2 regions of the Isachenkonia alkalipeptolytica genome follow, and region 2 is predicted to be linked to the other one. Evidence: riboswitches for the same ligand, from Rfam matches in the RefSeq annotation. Region 2 holds a riboswitch; the other holds the start of a gene.
The links. Region 2 has a riboswitch for FMN ahead of ribD (bifunctional diaminohydroxyphosphoribosylaminopyrimidine deaminase/5-amino-6-(5-phosphoribosylamino)uracil reductase RibD). Riboswitches for the same ligand answer to the same signal wherever they lie in the genome.
Positions count from the first base shown of each region.

Region 1: linked by a shared signal. The riboswitch ahead of ISALK_RS12940 (ECF transporter S component) and the one ahead of ribD (bifunctional diaminohydroxyphosphoribosylaminopyrimidine deaminase/5-amino-6-(5-phosphoribosylamino)uracil reductase RibD) in region 2 are both predicted to bind FMN.

Region 1 covers NZ_SUMG01000023.1:7,639-11,030, forward strand. The annotation lists gene ISALK_RS12935 (SOS response-associated peptidase) at 1-71, opposite strand, end outside; gene ISALK_RS12940 (ECF transporter S component) at 541-1,164, opposite strand; FMN riboswitch at 1,301-1,423, opposite strand; gene ISALK_RS12945 (amidohydrolase) at 1,577-2,734, opposite strand; gene ISALK_RS12950 (YczE/YyaS/YitT family protein) at 3,044-3,392, shown strand, end outside.
Region 2 covers NZ_SUMG01000005.1:70,979-74,370, forward strand. The annotation lists gene ISALK_RS05810 (bifunctional 3,4-dihydroxy-2-butanone-4-phosphate synthase/GTP cyclohydrolase II) at 1-56, opposite strand, end outside; gene ribE (riboflavin synthase) at 90-776, opposite strand; gene ribD (bifunctional diaminohydroxyphosphoribosylaminopyrimidine deaminase/5-amino-6-(5-phosphoribosylamino)uracil reductase RibD) at 853-2,079, opposite strand; FMN riboswitch at 2,219-2,335, opposite strand; gene ISALK_RS05825 (regulatory protein RecX) at 2,392-3,057, opposite strand; gene sucD (succinate--CoA ligase subunit alpha) at 3,243-3,392, opposite strand, start outside.

The DNA.
Region 1 (3,392 bases), on a different contig from region 2:
TCTTCCACATCTTTAATCACCGATAGGAGATCCTGAAAATCCCCGGGTTCAAAATGATAACGTCCACACATGGTACCCTCTCCTTTCCTATACAAGCGAACACCCGTTAGTGAACCGCCCCTGACTGCAGTCATCAGAATCCGCGGCGACTTTTTTCACTTGTTGAGATGCCCCCCGGTATTCCCCTGTTAGAAATATACATATCCCATCAAATTAAAGTTAAACAAATTTTTAACAATATATTTACATATTACTTTTTAACCCATAAGAAGGCAAGGATTTTTTTATTAAAATCCGCCGGGAAAGAACCGGGTTCGATGGAGACGGCCTGGATACGGTGAGATTTGTCACGTTGCCGCCGGTTTTATCACGCTGCCAAAAGGCCTGCACGCTACCGCCAGTTTATCACACTGCCATAAGGCCTGCCACGCTACCGCCGGGTTTGCCACGCCTAATTTGCTTCAAAAAGCAAAAAAGCCCAGGAGACCTGTTGCGATTTCCTAAGCTTTCGATATTTTTCCTATCTTACCTTTAACTTTCCTATTTGCTCTTTAATAAGGGAGCAATATTTTTGTATATCAGCATCGTTACAGCACCGATAATGATCCCTTTAAACAGGTTGAAAGGGGTAACACCGTATAGCACTAGGGTTGGTACATCCACGATCCTGGAGTTTACCGCAGTACCCATTTCTACGATGGCATCGATGGGCATAAAGTTGGCGTAGAAAGGAATTAAAATATAGATATTCGCAATCGCACCCACAATCGCCATGGATATGGCTCCTACCACAATACCGATCATTGCGTTCTTTCGGGTTTTATTCATGTGATAGATATAGGCTGCGGGAAACACTAAGGCTGATCCCACAAGGAAGTTTGCGAAACTTCCAACCCCTCCGGTACTGGAGTTGGTCATAAAGTGCAGAAATGCCTTGACCATTTGAATGATCACCCCTGCAACAGGACCTAGGGCAAATCCCCCGATCAGTGCCGGCACATCGCTTAAGTCAAGTTTTAAAAATGCAGGAAAGATCGGTATGGGAAAATCGATAATCATCAGCACATAAGCCATAACCGAAAGTATGGCCATTTTCACCATGCTGTTGGTTGAAGATAGGGTTGCCTTAAAGCCTAAGGTTTTTTGTCTTTCTGTGTTTTCCATTGTTGTATTCCTCCTTAAATTTTTTTAAAGAGGGATCTGAAGGAAGTGGTCGGTAATTAAAAAATCCGAAGAGAAAATCTCTTCGGAAATGGGTTCGACTTCTGCAATTAGGCGACTTTAAGCAGCCTAAAAGCATCTTCCTCTTCTCCCATCCAGACTCTACTGTCGGTATCGGAATTACACCGATTCCATCGATTGATCAATCGATTCGCGGACTGTCACCGCCGGTCGGGAATTTCACCCTGCCCCGAAGAATAAATCATTATTCAACTTTGTTACAATTTTATTATAACGAGAACCGTGGAGTTTTGCAAGGGTTTTTTGATAATTATTATTGCTTGAAAAAAACAACGGCTTCAAAAGCAGGATTTCCCCGCAAAAGAAGCCGTTTTGGAAGGTTCTTTATAGCCTTTTACCCTTCGTATACCACTTCACCGTCGATAATCGTTACGGCCACCTTCGCCTGAATATCCAAGGGATTTTTATCCCAAAGTACCAAGTCCGCGTCTTTTCCGGCTTTGATACTACCCAAACGGCTGTCCATGCCTAAAATTTCCGCGGGATAAATGGTGATGGATTTCAATGCTTCCAGCTCATCCATACCGGATTTTACCGCCAGGGCTGCAGCCATGGGAAGGCTTTCGATTGGAATTACGGGATGGTCCGTCATAATGGCAACCTTCACCCCTGCCCGGTTAAGAATCCCCGGGGTTTCAAAGGTTTTGTTTTTCAGCTCAAACTTGGTGTTGTGGCCAAAGCTCGGTCCAACCACCGCGGTGAGTTCTTCTTTTTTGATCACATCTGCAATCAGATGCCCTTCCGTGCAATGTTCCAATGTAATCTTCGTGTTAAATTCCTTAGCAATTCGAATCGCCGTTAAAATGTCGTCGGCTCGATGAGCATGGGCTTTTAAGGGCACCTTTCGCTCCAGAACCGGTAACAGGGCTTCCATTTTCATATCAAAGGCCGGCAGTTTTGTCTTGTCCAGTCCCGCCTCTTCCTTTTTCTCTCTGTAAGACTTCGCCTTCAGAAGGTTTTCCCGAAGAACCGCTGCCGTGGCCATTCGAGTCATGGGAGAGGTTTTCTTCTCCGCATATACCCGCTTTGGATTTTCTCCGAAGGCAATTTTCATGGCATTATACTCTTCTATGATCATATCATCGATGTAGTCTCCGTGGGTCTTAATCACCGCAAATTGTCCCCCAATGACATTGGCACTCCCGGGACCGGTAGCCGTGGAGGTAATCCCTCCCATTACCGCATCCTTAAAGGTTTTATCCATGGGATTGATCCCGTCAATGGCCCGTAGGTGGGGCGTCGAAGGATCTGTCATTTCATTCACATCGTTGCCCTCAAAACCGATGGCGTCTTCAAATAAACCTAAATGGGAGTGGGCGTCGATCATTCCCGGCATCAGTATTTTTCCTTCTCCGTCAATTACTTTTGCCCCATCCGGAGCATCCAGGTTCTCTCCCACTTCCTGTACTTTCCCATCCTTTACCAGAACGTCCCCTTTTTCGAGAACGTCGCCTTCCATGGTGAAGACCTTTGCATTTTGAATTAAAATCATAGGTTAATCTCTCCTTTTAGTTAGAATTATATAAATCTTTTGTCATCATATTAATTATTTTATATGATTCGGAGGATTATTACAAGAAGTATTTCGGATATCAAAATATCCGCAAAAATGTACCAGGGGGTCGGACCTTGTGGTACACTTTTTTTGTACCACAGGGTCCGACCCCCTGGTACACTTTTTGTCCTTATTTCCCTTCGGTTTTTTGGCAGCACCATGAAATATCTGTTATAATAGTAATGGAAATTTACGTTATTAGGATGCAATTATAAAAATTAATGAATAAAGAAAGGAAGAAATTCTATGATCAAGGCTGCAGAAAGCGATACAAAAAAAGAGTTTCCTATAAAAACCAAAAAGAAGGTAAGTGCCGAAGTATGGGCCCGCCGATTGCTAATTTATATCTCCGGCTTATTTTTGCTGGCCATGGGTGTGGCCTTTTCCATTAAGTCGGGGCTGGGAGTCTCCCCGGTATCTTCTTTCCCCTACGCCTTAAGTCTTGTTTTTAACATGGATGTGGGGCTTCTTAGCACCATTGTCTTTTCCTTTTATGTAGTGCTTCAAATTGTGCTGCTACGACGAAACTTCCAGTTGAAAAACTTATTTCAGTTGGCTATTGCCAGTCTATTCGGCTTCTTTGTAAGCCTGTCCA
Region 2 (3,392 bases):
TTTTTAATATCTTCAATTGCCTCTTCCACGGTATTGAATATCGTCATGTTCATCATCCTTTATCTGTTTTAGATTTTTGTTTCCCGCAATTAATACCCCAGCTGTTTAAGACGTTCTAGGGTCAACCCTTCATTCTTGGTTCCTGAAGGCTTATTCGATGCTTCTCCCTCCGCCGGGGATGCCTCTTTCGAAGTACTCATGAATTTCTCAATATACTTTCCTACCATATCACATTCTAAATTGACCATGGCTCCCAGAGGCTTTCTCAATAAGGTGGTTTCCTCTCCGGTCAGAGGGATAATGGAAACTTCAAAACCTTTATGATCCACCGTCGCCACCGTAAGACTGGTGCCGTCAATGGCAATGGAGCCTTTGGGCACTATATACCGCAGCAGACTTTTATCACAGTCTATTCGAATCCATGTGGCATTTTTCTCTTTACGGTACTTAGAAATTTTCCCCATGCCGTCAATGTGTCCGGAGACCATATGGCCTCCAAAGCGGTCCCCGATGGCCATGGCTCGTTCTAAATTAACCGCATCTCCAATTTGCAAATCCCCTAAATTACTTTTCCTTAAGGTTTCGGGCATCACATCGGCTCGGAAGCGGTCCCGACTGAAATCCACCACGGTAAGACACACGCCGTTGGTATTGATGCTGTCTCCCAACTTCACGTCTCCCAGGACTTTGTTTGCTTTTACATTCAGCTGAAAAGCCTCTCCTCCTTTTTTTATGGAAAGCAAACTTCCCAGCTCTTCAATAATTCCTGTGAACATATTTTCACCGCCTTCAACTTTCGATTTTCACGGGCTTTAGTTTACATTCTCTGTGCCGTGTTCCTGATGATATTTTTCACCGGATGTCTCCCTGGATCATCAGGTCCTGACCAAAGTGTTTATACTGCAGGTTATTTAAGGTAATTACATCTTCCATCCGAAGAATTCCTCGGCCTCCGATCGGGGTTTTCGCGCTTTCCCCTCCGATGATCTTCGGAGCGATAAAGCTTATGATCCGGTGCACTAGGGCTTCTTCCACTAAACTGAAGTTCAAAGTGGCGCCCCCTTCCACAAGGACACTGTCAATTTTTTGTTCCCCCAGCTTATCAAAGAGATGCTTTAAGTCCACCCGTTCATTCTTGATGGGACTCATCAGCACCGTTGCCCCAAGGTCTTCCAGGGCCTTTTTCTTATCCTCTTCCATCAGCTCCGTGGAGGCAATGATGGTCTTCGCTTCAGAGTCCAGGTGTAAAATCTTTGCTGTAAGGGGAATGCGCCCCCGGGTGTCCACAACAATTCGATGGGGATCCTTGCCCTTTTGGTCTTGGAGCCGGGTAGTTAAGGAAGGGTCATCTTCAATAACGGTACCCACCCCCACCATGATCCCCGACATCTGATCCCGGAGGGTATGCACGTATGCCCGTGCCTTTTCTCCGGTAATCCACTGGGATTCTCCCGAGGATGTAGCAATCTTACCGTCAAGACTCATGGCGGTCTTTATTACGGTGTAGGGTTTTTGGGTTTGGATATATTCCAAGAAAATCCGGTTTTGTTCTTTCAATACCTCTTCAAGAACTCCTTCCCGAACTTCAATGCCCCGTTTTTTTAATTTTTCAATGCTTTTGCCTCCCACCAGGGGATTGGGATCCTTCAGGCCGATGACCACCCGGCGGATTCCCTCCTCGATCACCCGGTCCACGCAAGGGGGGGTATTGCCGTAATGAAAGCAGGGTTCTAAGGTTACATACAGGGTGGCGCCTTCAGCCTTTTCCTTTGTGGAGTTAAAAGCATTGACCTCGGCGTGGTGGTCCCCGTGTTTTTTATGATACCCCTTACCGATCACCTTCCCCTCTTTTACAATCAACGCGCCCACTAAGGGATTGGGACTGGTTCTTCCCCGGGCCTTTTCTGCCAGTTCCATGGCCTGTCTCATGTATTGTTGATCTCGTTGTTCTTGTTGTTCTTGTTGTTCTTGTTGATCTTGTTGATCCATTGATTGCATCACGTCCTCAAATAAAGATTTGTTTTCCTGTCTTTTACCTTTATACCCTTGATTCCCCATAATTCCTACAATCTTTTTCATTTTTTTGAATTCTTTTTATTCCCTCATTTTATTGCATAAAAAAACCTGAAGATTGGATCTCCAGGTACGTGGTTTTTACAGGAATTTCATTCCCAAACAATTGAAATCGGCCCTCCCTTGTAAAGGAGTTCCGTTCCATCCTCTTCTTCTTCCATCCAGACTTTACTGTCGGTTTTGGAGTTGCACCAAATCAACCACACTGTGGCTCGCGGACTTTACCGCCGGTCGGGAATCACACCCTGCCCTGAAGATTGTTATGAAATTTTCTTAAATATATCACTAGTTTTTCTCCCTGTCAATATTTTTTATCCCTTATTTCTTTAAGCCCTCCATCACCTGCTGAATCATCTCTCTGTCAAAGCCTTTTCTTACCAGGGTCTCATAGACCTTTCCATAGATCTGGTAATCATTTTTGTACTTCTTCTTTGCCTTTTCCCGGGCTTTTTCCCCTTCTATCAGAGCTTTTTCAAAATGTACGTTTTCCTGGGCCTTCATGATGTTTTGGACTTCCGGACTCCCGGAGAGATCATCGAGACAGGTTTTTATAATTTCAAAGGAGAACCCCCTGGAAGCCAGTCGCTGGGAAAGTTTGGATTTGATTTGGTTTAAGGGGAGTTTTTCTTTGCTCTTGAAAAACTTCATGCTTTGGGTAAGAGCGATCTCCCGTTCCAGCTCCGGAGGATAATATTCTCTTAACCCTTTTTCAATCAGAGCCTCCTCCACCCCTTTATCCTTCAGGTGGTTTTTAATAAAGCCCCGGCCTTTCCCGGCCCCCTCTCCCTTTTGACGAATGATCTCTTTGACGAAGGTCTCATCGTTCTGATACCCGTAGTACTGTAGCTTTTTTAGGGCTTTTTCAATCGATGCCTCATCAAACTCTTTTTTCATCAGGTAATCCCTGATTTCCTTTTCGCTGCGATTGCGGTAGGATAAATACCTTACCCCCAGTTCAAAGGCTTTGTTTTCCGGACTTTTCATCGTTTATCACCTGTTCTCTCTAGGAACTGCTGTATTCCCACTTTCCTGTATAAGACCTTTCCCTTTCTATTATAACAGATTTCCTTCCATCGTTACCATCCCTTCCTTTTTTCGACGGAAGCACCGGGGAAACTCGAGGGCTGTTCTATAAAAAAACCGCCCCTTACTCAGAGGCAGTTTTTACATTACTTTTGACTTTCCATAAGGCTCACCAAGGTCTTTCCCATGGTGGAGGGTGTATCCGCCACCGCAATCCCGGAAGCTTTCATCACGTTGATTTTTTCCTCGGCGGTGCCCTTTCCTCCGGAGATAATGGCCCCGGCATGTCCCATGCG